DNA from 4 places in the Streptomyces sp. NPDC058650 genome. Region 4 is predicted to be linked to each of the others. Evidence: riboswitches for the same ligand, from Rfam matches in the RefSeq annotation. Region 4 holds a riboswitch; each other region holds the start of a gene.
What was found. Region 4 has a riboswitch for cobalamin ahead of ACFWWU_RS33100 (energy-coupling factor ABC transporter permease). Riboswitches for the same ligand answer to the same signal wherever they lie in the genome.

Region 1 (3,958 bases), on a different contig from region 4:
GCGCGCGCCATCGGCGGCACCAGGTGGTCGACGAGGGTCGCGTGCACGCGCCGCTTGGCCTGCGTGCCCTCGCCCGGGTCGTTGACGAGGAAGGGGTAGATCAGGGGGATGTCGCCGAGTGCCGCGTCGGGGCCGCAGGCGGCGGACAGGCCGGCGTTCTTGCCGGGCAGCCACTCCAGATTGCCGTGCTTGCCCAGGTGGACCATGGCGTCGGCGCCGAAGCCGCCGTCCTCGGCGCGGGCGGCGATCCAGCGGTAGGCGGCCAGGTAGTGGTGGGACGGCGGGAGATCGGGGTCGTGGTAGATCGCGATCGGGTTCTCGCCGAAGCCGCGCGGCGGCTGGATGAGGATCAGCAGGTTCCCGCGGCGCAGGGCGGCGAGCACGATGTCGCCCTCCGGGTTGCGGGAACGGTCGAGGAACATCTCGCCGGGCGCCGGGCCCCAGTGCTCCTCGACGTGCGTGCGGAGCTCCTCGGGCAAAGTCGCGTACCAGCGCTTGTAGTCGGCCGCCGGGATGCGGACGGGGTTGCGCGCGAGCTGCTCCTCCGTCAGCCAGTCCTGGTCGTGGCCGCCGGCGTCGATGAGCGCGTAGATCAGCTCGTCGCCGTCGCCGGAGACCAGGCCGGGGAGCTCCTCGGCGGGGCCGAAGTCGTATCCCTCCGCGATCAGCCGCCGCAGGAGGGAGACGGCGGAGGCCGGGGTGTCCAGACCGACCGCGTTGCCGATGCGGGAGTGCTTCGTCGGGTACGCGGAGAGGACGAGCGCCAGCTTCTTCTCGGCGTTCGGGATGTGGCGGAGCCGGGCGTGGCGGACCGCGATCCCGGCGACCCGGGCGGCGCGCTCGGCGTCCGCGACGTACGCGGGCAGGCCGTCCGCGTCGATCTCCTTGAAGGAGAACGGGACGGTGATGAGGCGGCCGTCGAACTCGGGCACGGCGACCTGGCTGGCCGCGTCCAGCGGCGACAGGCCCTCGTCGTTCTCCTCCCAGTTCTCGCGCGAACCGGTCAGGCACAGCGCCTGGAGGATCGGTACGTCGAGCGCGGCGAGCGCGCCCGCGTCCCAGGCCTCCTCGTCGCCGCCGGCCTGCGCCTCGGCCGGCTTGGTGCCGCCCGCCGCGAGGACGGTGGTGACGATCGCGTCGGCCGTGCGGAGCCGGTCGAGCAGCTCCGCCTCGGGGGCGCGCAGGGACGCCACGTACAGCGGGAGCGCCTGCGCGCCGGTGTCCTCGATCGCCGCGCAGAGGGTGTCCACGAAGGCGGTGTTCCCGCTCATGTGGTGGGCGCGGTAGTAGAGCACCGCGATCGTCGGGCCGTCCGTGTGACGGGCTTCGCGCTCCAGCGGGCCCCAGGTGGGGGCCGCCGCCGGGGCCTCGAAGCCGTGGCCGGTGAGGAGGACGGTGTCGGAGAGGAAGCGGGCCAGCTGTTCCAGGTTCCCGGGGCCGCCGTGCGCGAGGTAGGCGTGCGCCTCGGTGGCGACGCCGACGGGGACGGTCGAGGTCTCCATCAGCTGGGCGTCGGGGGCCTGTTCGCCGCTGAGCACGACGACCGGCTTTCCGGTGGCGCGGATCGCGTCGATCCCCTCCTCCCAGGAGCGGATGCCGCCCAGGAGGCGGACGACGACGAGCTCGACGCCGTCGAGGAGGCCGGGGAGTTCGGCGAGGGGCAGCCGGGAGGGGTTGGCGAAGCGGTACTCCACCGGGCCGCCGGCTCCCTCGGCCGAGGCGGCGTTCGCCGCGCGGGCACTGAGCAGGTCGGTGTCGGAGTGCGACAGCAGCAGAAGCATGGCGTGCGCAGGCCCTTCCTCGGGGTTGTCCGCGCCCCGGGTGGTCGTGTGGACGGCGGGAGTTCCTGACTCACCGGCCCCTGGATCGTGCTGACGCACAGCCCGGGCAGGCTCACAGTGGCGGGACCGCGCCGGATTCTCACCGGGCTTCCTCCCCGGGGTCCAGGGACCCCATGCCGATCTGCATCCTAGATCGTGACGTCGGCGCGGCGGGGCGGGCCGTGGAGTCGGCCGGATCACACTCGGTGGTGGCCCGGTTCCCCGTGGGTATGCTCGCCGCCATGCCGCCCACCCCACCCCCGACGCCCGAACGGGACGAAGCTCGCATACGGGACCGTGGCGACGCCTGCCCCGGGGCGCTGCGCCTGCACGCCGCCGACGACGGCCGGCTGGCCCGACTGCGGCTGCCCGCAGGACGCTTGACGGCACGTCAGGTCGAGGCGCTCGCCGCTGCGGCGGAGTCCCTCGGCGACGGGCGGATCAGCGTCACCTCCCGGGGGAACGCGGAGCTGCGCCGCCTCGCGGACGACTGCGGGGCGGAACTCGCCGCGCTGCTCGCGGAAGCGGGCCTGCTGCCCTCCCCCACCCACGAACGCGTCCGCAACATCGTGGCCTCGCCGGCCGCCGGCCTCGACGGACTCGGCGGCCCCGAGGTCCAGTTGTGGGCCCGTGAGCTGGACACCCTGCTGTGCGCCGAGCCCTGGGCGGCGGCGCTTTCCGGCCGTTTCCTGTTCGTCCTCGACGACGGGCGCGGTGACGTGGCGGGACTCGGCGGCGATGTGACCTTGGTCGCAGTGGAGCCGGACGCGGTGCGGCTGTGCGTCGGCGGGCGGGCCTTCCGGGTCGCCGGAGCCGACGCTCCCCGGGCCGCGCTCGCCGCCGCCCGAGCCTTCCTGGACGCCGCCCGCGCGGCCGGGAACGGGGCCTGGCGGGTGCGGGAGCTGCCCGAGGGGTGCGCCCCTGACGTGGCGGGCGCGCTCGACCGCGCGGGGATCGCGGCGGAGCCCGTACCCACGCCCCACCTCCTTGAGGGCGCGCCCCTCGCGCCCGGGCGCCTCGGCGCCACCGCCCTGTACGTCCTGGCGCCCCTCGGCCGCCTCACCGCCGCCCAACTGCGCGCGCTGCTGCCCGCCGAGGAGGTACGGCTGACGCCGTGGCGCGGCGCGGTCGTCGTCGGGGCGGCGGAACCCGGGTCGACGGGACCCGGGACCGACCGGCTCGCCGCCCTCGCCGCCTCCGGGCTGATCACCCGGCCCGACTCCCCCTGGGCGGGCGTCAGCGCCTGCACCGGGCGGCCCGGGTGCGCCAAGTCCCTCGCGGACGTCCGCGAGGACGCGGCCCCGGGGTCCGCCCTCGGCCTCCCCGTCCACTTCTCCGGGTGCGAGCGCCGCTGCGGGCATCCGCACGGCACCTGGGTCGACGTCGTCGCCACCGCCGACGGCGCCTACCTGGTGGACGGCGCCCCCACCCCCCGTACCGCCCTGCCCGAAGCAGTGACCACGGCCCGGACCACCACCGGCACGACGACGAGATGAGCGAGAGCACCAGGATGTTCGACTACGAGAAGGACGGGGCGGAGATCTACCGCCGGTCCTTTGCCACGATCCGCGCCGAGGCGGAGCTCGCGGGCCTGCCCGCCGACGTCGCCCAGGTGGCGGTCCGGATGATCCACGCCTGCGGCATGACCGACCTCGTCCAGGACATCGCGTACTCCCCCCAGGTCGTCGCGACCGCCCGCGAGGCCCTGCGCGCCGGCGCCCCGATCCTCTGCGACGCGCAGATGGTCGCCAGCGGCGTCACCCGCAAACGGCTGCCCGCCGACAACGAGGTGGTCTGCACGCTCTCCGACCCGGCCGTGCCGGGCCTCGCCGCCGACCTCGGCACCACCCGCTCCGCCGCCGCGCTCGAACTGTGGCGGGACCGCCTCGAAGGCTCCGTCGTCGCCATCGGCAACGCCCCCACCGCCCTCTTCCACCTCCTGGAGATGATCGCGAAGGGCGCCGGAAGGCCCGCCGCCGTCCTCGGCATACCGGTCGGCTTCATCGGCGCCGCCGAGTCCAAGGACGCGCTCGCCGCCAACGCCCTGGACCTCGACTACCTCGTCGTACGGGGCCGGCGCGGCGGCAGCGCGATGACCGCCGCCGCGATCAACGCCCTCGCCCACGAAGCGGAGATCC
Region 2 (3,958 bases), on a different contig from region 4:
TCGTAGAAGTCCGGGTAGCGCATCGGACGGAGGGTCAGTTCGAAGCCCGGGTCGAGCAGGTTCTTGTTGTCGCTGGACATTACTGGCAGGCCTCGCAGGACTCGGGGTTTTCCAGGGAGCAGGCGAGGGCCTCTTCGGGGGTCGCCTGTACGGGGATGGGCGCGGCGGCCGCCGTCGACGCCTGGGCGGCGCGGGCGATCCGGGTCGCGGGGCGCGAGCGCAGGTAGTACGTCGTCTTCAGCCCCTGCTTCCAGGCGTACGCGTACATCGACGACAGCTTGCCGATCGTCGGCGTCTCCAGGAACAGGTTCAGGGACTGCGACTGGTCGAGGAACGGGGTGCGGGCGGCGGCCATGTCGATCAGGCCGCGCTGCGGGATCTCCCAGGCCGTGCGGTACAGCTCGCGCACCTCGGCCGGGATCCAGGTGAAGCCCGCGACCGAGCCGCTGGCGTCGCGCAGCGCGTCCCGGGTCTGCGCGTCCCACACGCCGAGCCGCTTGAGCTCGGCGACGAGGTACGAGTTGACCTGGAGGAACTCGCCCGACAGCGTCTCGCGCTTGAAGAGGTTGGAGACCTGCGGCTCGATGCACTCGTACACGCCCGCGATCGAGGCGATGGTCGCCGTCGGCGCGATCGCCAGGAGCAGGCTGTTGCGCATGCCGACCGTGGCGATCCGCTCGCGCAGGGCAGCCCAGCGCTCGGGCCAGTTGAGCTCCACGTCGTAGTGGTCCGGGTGCAGGACACCGCGGGCGGTGCGGGTCTTGTCCCAGGCGGGGACCGGCCCGCTGCGCTCGGCGAGGTCGGCGGAGGCCTCGTACGCGGCGAGCATGATCCGCTCGGCGATCCGGGTGGACAGCGCGCGCGCCTCGGGGGAGTCGAACGGCAGCTTCAGCTGGAAGAAGACGTCCTGGAGGCCCATCGCGCCCAGGCCCACCGGCCGCCAGCGGGCGTTGGAACGCCCGGCCTGCTCGGTCGGGTAGAAGTTGATGTCGACGACCCGGTCGAGGAAGGTGACGGCCGTGCGGACGGTCGCGTCGAGCCGCTCCCAGTCGATGTCCTGGGTCGAGGCGTCCACGAAGGCGCCGAGGTTGACCGAGCCCAGGTTGCAGACCGCGGTCTCGCCGTCGTTGGTGACCTCCAGGATCTCCGTGCAGAGGTTGGAGGAGTGGACGGTGTGGCCGGGCTCGGCGGTCTGGTTGGCCGTCCGGTTCGAGGCGTCCTTGAAGGTCATCCAGCCGTTGCCGGTCTGGGCCAGGGTCCGCATCATCCGGCCGTACAGGTCACGGGCCGGCATGCTCTTGCGGGCCAGGCCCTTCGCCTCGGCGGCGCGGTAGGCGGCGTCGAACTCCTCGCCCCACAGGTCGACGAGCTCGGGCACGTCCGCCGGCGAGAAGAGCGACCACTCGGCGTCCGCGTTGACCCGGCGCATGAACTCGTCCGGGATCCAGTGCGCCAGGTTGAGGTTGTGCGTACGACGCTGGTCCTCGCCCGTGTTGTCGCGGAGCTCCAGGAACTCCTCGATGTCCGCGTGCCAGGTCTCCAGGTAGACGGCGGCGGCGCCCTTGCGGCGGCCGCCCTGGTTCACGGCGGCGACGGACGCGTCGAGGGTCTTGAGGAACGGCACGATGCCGTTGGAGTGCCCGTTCGTGCCGCGGATGAGGGAACCGCGGGCGCGGATGCGGGAGTAGGAGAGGCCGATGCCGCCCGCGTGCTTCGAGAGGCGCGCGACCTGGTGGTAGCGGTCGTAGATGGAGTCCAGCTCGTCCTGCGGGGAGTCGAGGAGGTAGCAGGAGGACATCTGCGGGTGGCGGGTGCCGGAGTTGAAGAGCGTGGGCGAGGACGGGAGGTAGTCCAGGCGGCTCATCAGGCCGTACAGGGCGGCCACTTCGTCGAGTGCGTGGGCGCTGTCGTCCTCGGCGAGGCCGCAGGCGACGCGGAGCATGAAGTGCTGCGGGGTCTCGATCACCTTGCGGGTGATCGGGTGGCGCAGCAGGTAGCGCGAGAAGAGGGTGCGCAGACCGAAGTAGCCGAAGCGGTCGTCGGCGGCCTGGTCGACGGTCGCGTCGAGCCGGTCCGCGTGCAGCGCGACGAAGTCGGCGGTGCGGTCGGCGATCAGGCCCTCGCGGTGACCGACGGCCACGGAGGCGGAGAAGCACACCGCGCCCTGGCTCGCGGCCTCGTCGGCGATGGTGATCGTCAGGAGCCGGGCGGCGAGCCGGGAGTAGGCCGGGTCCTCGGAGATCAGGCCGGCGGCCGCCTCGGTGGCCAGCTCGCGCAGTTCCGCCTCGTCCGACGTGGCGCTGCGGCCGCGGAGCGCGGCGGCGGCGACCTTGCCGGGGTCGGTGTCGGGCAGGTCGGCGGTGAGATCGGTCAGGGTCCGCAGCAGCATGGTGCCGGGTCCGTCGCTCTCGATCGCCGTGGCCGGATCGGCGGGCGCGATGGTCACGTGGGGCTCTCCCTCGCTCGGCTCGGGGCCGCGGCGGGGGAAGGCGGGCAGGCGGGCACCCGTACCGGATGCGCCGCGTCCACCGGCCCACTCCGCGAGGCCCGGACGTCAGTGACACCCGGAACGGAAGGACCGGGTGTGCTGTCGGCAGGTCCTCGGACTCACCTCGTACGCGCGTATGGGTACGAAGCACACCGTTGCGGGACAGTTCCGGATTCGCGCCGGATTTCCCTGCGTCGACAACGAGGACGAGCATACATGTGGTGGGCGCCGCTCGCGGAACCCACCACATGTTGTGTCGCCCTGCTGTCCTCGGGGTGTCAGAACTCCAGGGCGTAGGTCCTCAGCCGGTGGCCGGGAACCGGATCCCAGTCCCGCTCAGGGGTGCGAACGAAGCCCATCCGCTCGTAGATCCGGTGCGCCGAGACCATCTTCGCGTCCGTGGAGAGCACGAGCCGCGCGCACTCCGGCGCGGCGCCCGCGCGGTCGGCGCAGGCGCGTACGAGCGCCTCTCCGACGCCCCTGCCGCGGGCCTCGGGCGCGACCACGAGCATCCGGAACTCGGCCTCGCCGGTGACGGCTATGTCCGCCCAGGTGGTGTCGCCCCGGGCGAAGGTCACCCCGCCGATGATCCGGTCGTCCGCGTCGACGGCGACGAGCACCTCGGCCTCGCGGGCCCGGCGGGCCGTGTCGCGCAGCATGGCCAGATAGAAGTCGTCCTCGCCGTGGAGCAGCAGCCCGTCGTTCAGATAGGTCAGCCCGGTGAGTTCCCCGAGCTCCTCGTACTCCTCGGGCCGTACCGCCCTGATCGTGAAGTCCATGGAGCCAGTCTGCCTCGAAGGGCACGCGCAGGGGCCCGGGGTCTCCTGGCGGAGATCCCGGGCCCCTGCGTCGTACCGCGAGGTCAGTGCACTCCGGCGCCGACCTTCGGGTCCGCCGTGGGGTCCGTCTTCGGCTTCGCCGTGCGGGACGGCGCGTCGGCCGTGTAGTCCGACGGGGAGGTCTCGTCGATGCCCTCGGGGGCCTTCACGGCCTTGAGGACGAAGGTCAGGACGACCGTGACGACGAGGTTGAGGACGAAGGCGGTGAGACCGATGTAACCGATCTCGCCGATGCCCGGGATCTCGGCGGAGGAACCGCCGAAGTGCTTCTGTGTCGGGCTCGCGACGCCGTACGCGGCGACCGTGCCGTAGAGCATGCCGACGGCCCAGCCGGCGAGCAGCGCCCAGCGGTGGAACCAGCGGGTGAAGAGACCGCCGACCAGCGCCGGGAAGGTCTGGAGGATCCAGATTCCGCCGAGCAGCTGGAAGTTGATCGCGACCGTCTTGTCCATGGTGAGGACGAAGGCGAGCGCGCCGACCTTCACCAGGAGCGAGACGAGCTTGGAGACCTTGGTCTCCTGGGCCGGGGTCGCGTTCGGTTTGATGAAGTCCTTGTAGATGTTGCGGGTGAAGAGGTTGGCCGCGGCGATCGACATGATCGCGGCCGGGACGAGCGCGCCGATGCCGATCG
Region 3 (3,958 bases), on a different contig from region 4:
CTTGTTCTCGAAGTGGAAGTGGAGCGCCCCGGGGCTGACGCCGGCTCCCATGCTGATCGCGGACAGTGTGGCCAGGGCGTAGCCGTGCAGGTCGAACTCTCCTGCCGCCGACCTGATCAGCGCGTCGCGGGTCCGTGTGCCCCGCTCTTGTTTGGTCACCAACGGCTCCAGTAGCACCATGCGTCGCAGCGGTACGGAATTGCGCCCCGTCGCGCCGTACCACTCGACGACCTCAAACCGACTGATTGGTATTCTACGAGCTTTCGTTGGGATGCAGGGGCGCTTCGGTGTTGTCGGATTTACCTACCCATGGAGGGCGTCGGCATGCGCCCCCGCAAGGGTCCACGGTGCGTTCCGGGCCGAGGGTGTGGGCATGAACAAACCGAGTGGAAGGTTTGTCGGTGGATACCGACGGCGGAGGACGCCGCCGCAGCGCTCGGGCAGACCCAGCGGGACCCGGGACCCGGGACCCGGGACCCGTACACCGTCCCGCCGGAACGCGTCCCGGAGGAGGCCGCGGTCACCGCGACGTACCTGGGCGGGCGGCTCACCCGGAGCCGGAGCCGGAGCCGGAGCCGGTGACGGGAGAGGGCGGGGGCCGTCCCGTACAGGGCCGGGCGCCTGCCGTACGGGGACGGGCGGGCCCGTCCCCCGTGGATAAAGTGTGGCCACGATGACACGTTTACGCGAGAGCGTCCGGTCCCTGCTGCGCGAGCGAGTACTCGACGCCACCTACCTCCTCGTCGCCGCCGAGGGCCGGGGCGGGCTGCGGATGACCGCCATCGCGCGGGCCGCCGGGATCAGCCGCCAGACGCTCTACAACGAGTTCGGCTCGAAGGACGCCATCGGCAAAGCCCTGGTCCAGCGCGAGGTGGAAGGCTTCCTGCGCGGCATCCAGCGCGAACTCGACGCCCACCGGGGCGAACTGGAGGCCACGGCCGCGGCCGGGGTCGGCTACACCCTCCAGCGGGCCGCGGACAACCCTCTGATCAAGGGGGTCCTGGTGGCCGAGCGGGGTGGCGAGGACGAGCTCCTCGCCTGTCCGGCCACCCGCCCGGAGCCGGCCTTCGGGACGGCGACGGCGATGCTCGACGCGTACGCGATCGAGACCTGGCCCGAGGTGGACGAGGAGTCGCGACGTCTCGCGGTCGAGACGATCGTGCGGCTCACGGTCAGCCACATCGTCCGGCCCGTGGCCTCGCCGGAGGAGTCGGCGCGGCGCATCGCCCGGATCACGGCACGGACCGCGTACCCCGGCGCCCGCTGAGGCGCCGCCCGTCCGGGCGGGTCACGGGCCCGCGGCACCGTGTGGACGCGGGACCGAGCGGGAGGACCCGGGACCGCAGGGGCGGGGGAGGCGCCGGGAAGTCGGCGAGGCCCGGTGACGGACACGGGGGATCTCCGGCACCGGACCTCTGTTGAAGATTGTACGAGACTGTGGAGGTGGCCCGCACATCGGGGCCGGCGAGCTGACCGCAGGGAACACCCGCGGGTGTCCCCCTGACGGGCGAAGTGCGGGCCGACGGGGTAGATCTCCCCTGAGAGGCACTTCGCCGGTGACGACAGGGAGGCCGCCGTGGAAGGCAGAAGCAAAGGGTTCGTGCAGTCCTTCAATCGTCTCGGCGGGTACGGCTTCGTCGTCCCGGTGGGCTCCGATGAGCAGGTGTACTTCAGCGCGGCGGACATCGAGGGAGAGGTGCAGGCGGTCTCCGAGGGCCAGCAGGTCACTTTCGCCCTCGTTCTCGGTGACGGCCGCTTCGAGGCGAAGGAGCTGCGTCTCTGACCCGGCCCACGGCCGGAGGTGCGACGGGTCCCCGGTGGTACTGTGCCGAGGCCAGTCGCACCTATGCGCTCACCCGAACGGGCGAGCGTACGGGTCAGGGAATCCGGTGGGAATCCGGAGCTGACGCGCAGCGGTGAGGGCGACGGGCGGAGCATCGGCCACTGGGCGGCGGGACAGGCCCGGGAAGGCGCCCCGTCCGGATGACCCCGAGTCCGAAGACCTGCTGGCGGCCCCGGCGTCACGCCGTCGACCGGGGAGCACCGTACGACAGGCTCCGCGTATGAGCCGTGGACGCAGAGGAATGCTCCGTGCCGCTCGCACACCCCGTCCGTTCCGCCGCGCTGTTTCTCGCCGGCACCCTGACCCTGCTCGTGACCGCGACGGGCTGTGGCGGCGGACCCGCCACGACGCCCTCGGCGAAGAGCCCCGCCGACGGTGCGGGCTCCGACTACCCCGTGACCCTCGACAACTGCGGAGAGCGCGTACGGATCGACCGCCCGCCCCGGCGGGCCGTCGCCCTCGACCAGGGGGCCGCCGAGATCATGCTCTCCCTCGTCCTGGCCGACCGGATGGTCGGCACCGGGACCTGGACCGACCCCGTCCTCAAGGGACTTGAGGCGCAGAACGCGAAGGTGCCGCGCCTCGCCGACCGCTACCCCTCCTTCGAGAAGGTGCTCGACACCGAACCCGACTTCGCCGCCGCCTCGTTCGCGTACACGCTCGGCAAGGGCGGCGTCGCGCCCCGCGAACAGTTCGCGAAGCTGGGCGTCCCCACCTACCTCTCGCCGACCGACTGCGCCGACAAGGACAACAGCGGTGACGGCGACGGTGTCCGCACCCGGCCGCTCACGATGGAGACCGTCCACGGCGAGATCCGTGACCTGGCCCGGGTGTTCGGGGTGCCAGAGCGAGGCGAGAAGCTCGTCGCCGAACTCAAGGGCCGGGTGGCGAAGGCGACTTCGTCCGGCGACTTCGAGGACGTCACGGTCCTCTACTGGTTCGCCAACGCCGAGTCCCCCTACATGGCGGGCTGTTGCGGCGCCCCGGGCATCGTGACCCGTGCGCTCGGCGCGAAGAACGTCTTCGACGACACGCGCGAGGAGTGGCCCCAGATCAACTGGGAGACCGTCGCGGACCGCGACCCGGACGTGCTCGTGATCGGCGATCTGACCCGCCGTTCCCAGTCGGCCGAGAGCGCCGCGAAGAAGATCGCTTTCCTGGAGTCCGACCCGGTCACCAGGAACATGACGGCGGTGAGGAAGAAGCGGTACGTGTTGCTCAGCGGCCAGGCGATGAACCCCACGATCCGTACGGTCGAGGGCGTGGAGAAGGTGGCGGCCGCGCTCCGCTCGTACGGGCTCGCCAAGTGACCCTCGCGCGCCTCACCCGCCCCGTCAGGCCCGCCGCTCCCCGTCCTCCCACCCGGTCGGCCACAGCGCGGCGCGGCGGCCGGGCCCTGGCGTGGGCCCTGGCAGGGTTCGCCTTCCTCTGCGCGTCGGTCGCCGTGGCGATCACCATCGGGCCGGCGGACATCCGTGTCGGCGAGGTGCGGTCCGTCGTCGTCGCCCACCTGGCCGGCGGCGCCTCGGAACTGTCCCCGATCCGGGACGGGATCGTCTGGAACCTGCGCCTGCCCCGCACCCTCCTCGCGGCCGTGTGCGGCGCCGGACTCGCCGTGTGCGGGGCGGTGATGCAGTCGCTCCTGCGTAACCCGCTCGCCGATCCCTTCGTCCTCGGCGTCTCCTCGGGAGCCTCGACCGGCGCCGTCCTGGTCGTCGTCCTCGGCGTCGGCGGGGGAGTGCTCTCCGTCACCGGCGGCGCGTTCCTCGGGGCGGTCTGCTCCTTCGCGCTCGTGCTGCTGCTCAGCCACACCCTCGGCGGTTCGCCGGACCGCGTGGTCCTCGCCGGGGTCGCGGCGATGCAGCTCTTCTCCGCGCTGACCTCCTTCGTCGTCATGACGGCCGCGGACGCGGAGACCACCCGCGGCGTGCTGTTCTGGCTGCTCGGCTCGCTCGGCGGGGTCGGCTGGGACGAGGTGCGGGTGTGTTTCGCGGTGCTCGTGGCGGCCCTGCTGATCTGCGGCGGGTACGCGCGGACGCTGGACGCCTTCGCCTTCGGCGAGGACGCCGCCGCGTCACTGGGCGTCGCCGTCACCCGCGCCCGGACGGTCCTCCT
Region 4 (3,958 bases):
ACAGCAGATGCGTCGGCCGGTCCTCCAGGGCCACGATGTCCAGCGCCTCCAGGGCCTCCCGCACCCGGAGCCGTACCTCCTCCTCCGGGAGCCCCAGGTTCATCGGCCCGAAGGACACGTCCTGCCCGACCGAGGCCGCGAACAGCTGGTCGTCCGGATCCTGCACCACCAGCTGCACGGTCGTCCGCAGCCGGGTCAGCCCCTTCCGGTCGTACGTCACCTCCGCCCCGTCCAGGAGCAGCGACCCGCTCCCGCGCCGCAACCCCCCGCTGAGCAGCCGCAGCAGCGTCGTCTTGCCGCTGCCGTTCCGCCCGAGCAGCGCGATGGCCCGCCCCTCCGGCACCGCGAAGTCCACGTCCGACAGGACCGCCGGCCCGTCCTCGTAGGCGAAACCCGCCTTCACCAGCTCCACGACGGGCGTCGCGGAGGTCGTCGGAGACGTCACGGCGGTCACGGCGGTCACGGCAGGAACCTTTCGAGTACGAGGGTGAGGGCGACGAGCCCGCCGAGGAGCCCGACGGCCGCCGCCAGGAACCGGCGGGAGACCGCGGCGGCGGGGACCAGGACCCGAAGGGTCCCGTCGTAGCCGCGCCCGGCGAGCCCCGACTGCAGGCGCTGCGCCCGGTCGAAGGCGCGGACGAACGACGTGGCGCCGAGCCCGGCGAGCGACCGCCAGGTCGCCGCCCGGGTGGTGTGCCCGAGCCGGGCGGCCTGCGCCTGGCGGATCTTGGACAGGGAGTCGAGGAGCAGGAAGATGATCCGGTACATCACGAGCGCCACGTCCACCACGGGCGCGGGCACCCCCGCGCGGACGAGCCGGGGGAGCACGTCGGAGACGGGCGTCGTGAACGCGAAGAGCAGCACCCCCAGCGAGGCGGCGGCGGTCCGCAGCAGCAGCTCGCCCGCGTGGACGGGCCCGCCGGGCGCGAGGGCCACGAACCCCCGTGCCCCGCCCACCTCGAAGAGCAGCGGCACCGCGCCCGTGACGCAGAACCCGAGCGGCACGCGGAACGCCCGCCACAGCTGACGGCCCGCCACTCCGGCCGGGCCGAGCAGGACCGCGAGCGTGGCCGCCGCGACGAGCACCGCACCCGGCCACGGCGGCAGACACACCGCGCACAGCGTGAGACCGAAGCCGAGCAGGGCCTTCTCGACGGGATGGCGGCGGCGCCAGCGACTGCTGTGCGCCGCCGCGTCGATAGGCAGCATGGGCGGTTACGCGTCCCTGTCCCCGGCTTCGACGCGCGAGTCCGCGATCGCGGCACCCTCCGCGCGCTTCGCGCTCTCCGCACCCTCGCCGGCCTGCGCCAGCGCGCGGGCCTCGCCCTGCCGACGTCCGCGCCGCACCCCGAAGTAGTAGGCGAGGACACCAGCGCCCAGCGCCGCCTGGAGGGCGAACAGCGCCGATTCGATCTCCCCGGACGGCGGCTCGTACAGAGGGCTGAACCACGGTTCGTAATCGGGCTGGAGCTCCGTGATCGCGGTCTCCGCCTCCGCGTCCGCCCCGGCGAACGGCTCTTCCTTGTGGTCGCCGAGCCCCAGTGCCAGCGGCAGCACCGCGAGCGCGGCGACGACGAGCAGCAGCAGGGCGTTGATCTTCGTGTTCCGGCTGACGGTGAAGCTCATCGCGCGGCCGCCTCCTCGTGTCGCTTCGTGGCGGACCGGGTCAGAACGCCCAGCCGGGTCAGCTCGCCCTTGCTGGACTGCATGAGCAGCCGCATCACGAGCACGGTGAGCAGGCCCTCGCTCACCGCCAGCGGGATCTGTGTCACGGCGAAGATGGAACCGAACTTGGCCAGGGAGCCCATGATGCCGCTGCCCTGGTCCGGGAAGGCCAGCGCGAGCTGCACGCTCGTGACGCAGTACGTGGACAGATCGGCGACGAACGCGCCGAAGAAGACGGCGACCATCAGCGGCGCACCGAACCGGCGCACCAGCAGATAGGTCCCGTACCCCGCCCAGGGTCCGACGATCGCCATCGAGAAGGCGTTCGCGCCGAGCGTGGTGAGTCCGCCGTGGGCGAGCAGCAGGGCCTGGAAGAGCAGGGTGATCGTCCCGAGGACCGCCATGATCGGCGGCCGGAAGAGGATCGCGCCCAGACCCGTACCCGTCGGATGCGAGCAACTGCCCGTCACGGAGGGAAGTTTGAGTGCGGACAGGACGAACGTGAAGGCGCCGGCGGCGCCGAGCAGCAGGGTGGACTCGGGGTTGGAGCGCACCTCGCGGGTGAGCGCGCGAACCCCGTGGACGACAAACGGAGCGGCGGCAACGCCCCAGGCGGCGGCGTGTACGGGGGGCAGATACCCCTCGGCTATATGCATGGTTGGGAGACCCTCTCCAGCACCTCGTGGATGGACAACGCACCCTGGCCGGTCTCCTGGCTGACGGTCATACGTCCCGACTCCGCCTTCCCACACCGCGGTGGTCTCCCACAACGGTCCAGTGGCTTGCCCGCGGGGGTCTCCCACGGGTGTGGAGCCGGAACTCCCGATCACAGTGGCGAGGGCCGCACCGGTACTGCACCGGTTTCCCGAACACCAAGGCCCTGCGACACTAGTCCGTTGACCAGGTGCATTACAACGCGGAGGAGTACGGAGCGATGAGGGATGTTCCACAGAGGGTCAGTTCCGGGTCGCCACTCGAACCGGAGATCGGCTTTTCCCGCGCCGTTTGAAAGGGTGCGCACGTAGCGGTCGCCGGGACCGCTCCCATCGGCGACGACGGGGCGGCCGTCGCGCCGGGTGACGTGTACGCCCAGACCGTCAGGTGTCTCGACATCGCCGAGGAGGCGCTGAAGGCGGCGGGTGCGTCGCTGGAGGACGTCGTGCGCACCCGCGTCATGCTGACCGACGTGACCTCGTGGAAGGAGGCCGCGCGCGCCCACGGGGAGCGGTTCGCGGAGGTCCGGCCGGTGACGACCTTCGTCGAGGTCACGCGGTTCATCGATCCCGCATGGCTCGTCGAGGTGGAGCTCGACGCCGTCGTCGGCTGACGCCGGGGAGAGCGGGCCGACCGGCGGTAGGCCCGCCTCCCGCCGGGCCTACTGGGGCTCCGTCGCGAGCTGGATCAGGTTGCCGCAGGTGTCGTCGAAGACGGCGGTGGTGACGGGGCCCATCTCCAGGGGTTCCTGGGTGAAGCGGACGCCGAGGCCGCTCAGGCGCTCGTACTCGGCCCGCACGTCGTCGACGGCGAACTGGGCCAGCGGGATGCCGTCCTGGACCAGCGCGTCGCGGTAGGGCTTGACCGCCGGGTGACCGGCGGGCTCCAGGAGGAGTTCGGTACCGGCGGGCTCGTGGGGCGAGACGACGGTCAGCCAGCGGTCCGTCTCGCCCAGCGGGACGTCGTGCTTCTTCACGAAGCCGAGGATCTCGGTGTAGAAACGCTCGGCCTTGGCCTGGTCGTCGACGAAGACGCTGGTCAGATGGATCTTCATGAGGTGCTCTTCTCCGGTCCGGGGGTGTCGGGCACGGGCCACCGCTCGGTGATGTGCCGCAGGGGAGCGGTGTTCAGGTCGTGGAACTTGTAGCGGCCCTCCCGCCTGGTCTCGACGAGCCCGGCGGCCTCCAGCACGGCGAGGTGCTGGGAGACCCCCTGGCGCGAGATGCCGAGCGCGTGCTTCATGCTCAGTCGCGAACAGATCTCGAACAGTGTCTGTCCGGACTTCTCCGTGAGCTCGTCGAGGATCGTGCGGCGGGTGGGGTCGGCCAGGGCTTTGAAGAGGTCGTCGGCCACCACCCCAGAATAGGCAACTCTCCACTTGCCTATCAAGTCGACACCCTCACCCCACTCCTTCACTCCTTGCGATAGGCGTACGCCTCCGAGGCCGCTGCGGCCACCGCGTCGAGATCCCCGCCCGCGCTCGCCGTCACCAACGCCGCGACCGCGCCCTCGACGAACGGCGCGTCGACCAGCCGGGCGCCCTCCGGGAGCTCGTCGCCCTCGGCGAGCAGCGCCTTCA

Region 1: linked by a shared signal. The riboswitch ahead of cobN (cobaltochelatase subunit CobN) and the one ahead of ACFWWU_RS33100 (energy-coupling factor ABC transporter permease) in region 4 are both predicted to bind cobalamin.
Region 2: linked by a shared signal. The riboswitch ahead of ACFWWU_RS12190 (ribonucleoside-diphosphate reductase subunit alpha) and the one ahead of ACFWWU_RS33100 (energy-coupling factor ABC transporter permease) in region 4 are both predicted to bind cobalamin.
Region 3: linked by a shared signal. The riboswitch ahead of ACFWWU_RS20595 (ABC transporter substrate-binding protein) and the one ahead of ACFWWU_RS33100 (energy-coupling factor ABC transporter permease) in region 4 are both predicted to bind cobalamin.

Annotation. Positions count from the first base shown of each region.
Region 1 covers NZ_JBHXRL010000001.1:339,207-343,164, forward strand. Annotated here, with positions in the region: gene cobN (cobaltochelatase subunit CobN) at 1-1,781, opposite strand, end outside; cobalamin riboswitch at 1,822-1,971, opposite strand; gene ACFWWU_RS01710 (cobalamin biosynthesis protein CobG) at 2,051-3,316, shown strand; gene ACFWWU_RS01715 (precorrin-8X methylmutase) at 3,313-3,958, shown strand, end outside.
Region 2 covers NZ_JBHXRL010000005.1:423,794-427,751, forward strand. Annotated here, with positions in the region: gene ACFWWU_RS12185 (ribonucleotide-diphosphate reductase subunit beta) at 1-80, opposite strand, end outside; gene ACFWWU_RS12190 (ribonucleoside-diphosphate reductase subunit alpha) at 80-2,446, opposite strand; cobalamin riboswitch at 2,575-2,719, opposite strand; gene ACFWWU_RS12195 (GNAT family N-acetyltransferase) at 2,767-3,267, opposite strand; gene mctP (monocarboxylate uptake permease MctP) at 3,351-3,958, opposite strand, start outside.
Region 3 covers NZ_JBHXRL010000011.1:4,282-8,239, forward strand. Annotated here, with positions in the region: gene ACFWWU_RS20580 (ScbR family autoregulator-binding transcription factor) at 1-159, opposite strand, end outside; gene ACFWWU_RS20585 (TetR/AcrR family transcriptional regulator) at 674-1,267, shown strand; gene ACFWWU_RS20590 (cold shock domain-containing protein) at 1,601-1,783, shown strand; cobalamin riboswitch at 1,880-2,005, shown strand; gene ACFWWU_RS20595 (ABC transporter substrate-binding protein) at 2,092-3,153, shown strand; gene ACFWWU_RS20600 (FecCD family ABC transporter permease) at 3,150-3,958, shown strand, end outside.
Region 4 covers NZ_JBHXRL010000026.1:113,104-117,061, forward strand. Annotated here, with positions in the region: gene ACFWWU_RS33085 (ATP-binding cassette domain-containing protein) at 1-454, opposite strand, end outside; gene cbiQ (cobalt ECF transporter T component CbiQ) at 460-1,209, opposite strand; gene ACFWWU_RS33095 (energy-coupling factor ABC transporter substrate-binding protein) at 1,216-1,626, opposite strand; gene ACFWWU_RS33100 (energy-coupling factor ABC transporter permease) at 1,623-2,321, opposite strand; cobalamin riboswitch at 2,350-2,585, opposite strand; partial or broken gene ACFWWU_RS33105 (Rid family hydrolase) at 2,693-2,992, shown strand; gene ACFWWU_RS33110 (VOC family protein) at 3,041-3,433, opposite strand; gene ACFWWU_RS33115 (ArsR/SmtB family transcription factor) at 3,430-3,732, opposite strand; gene ACFWWU_RS33120 (PTS-dependent dihydroxyacetone kinase phosphotransferase subunit DhaM) at 3,792-3,958, opposite strand, start outside.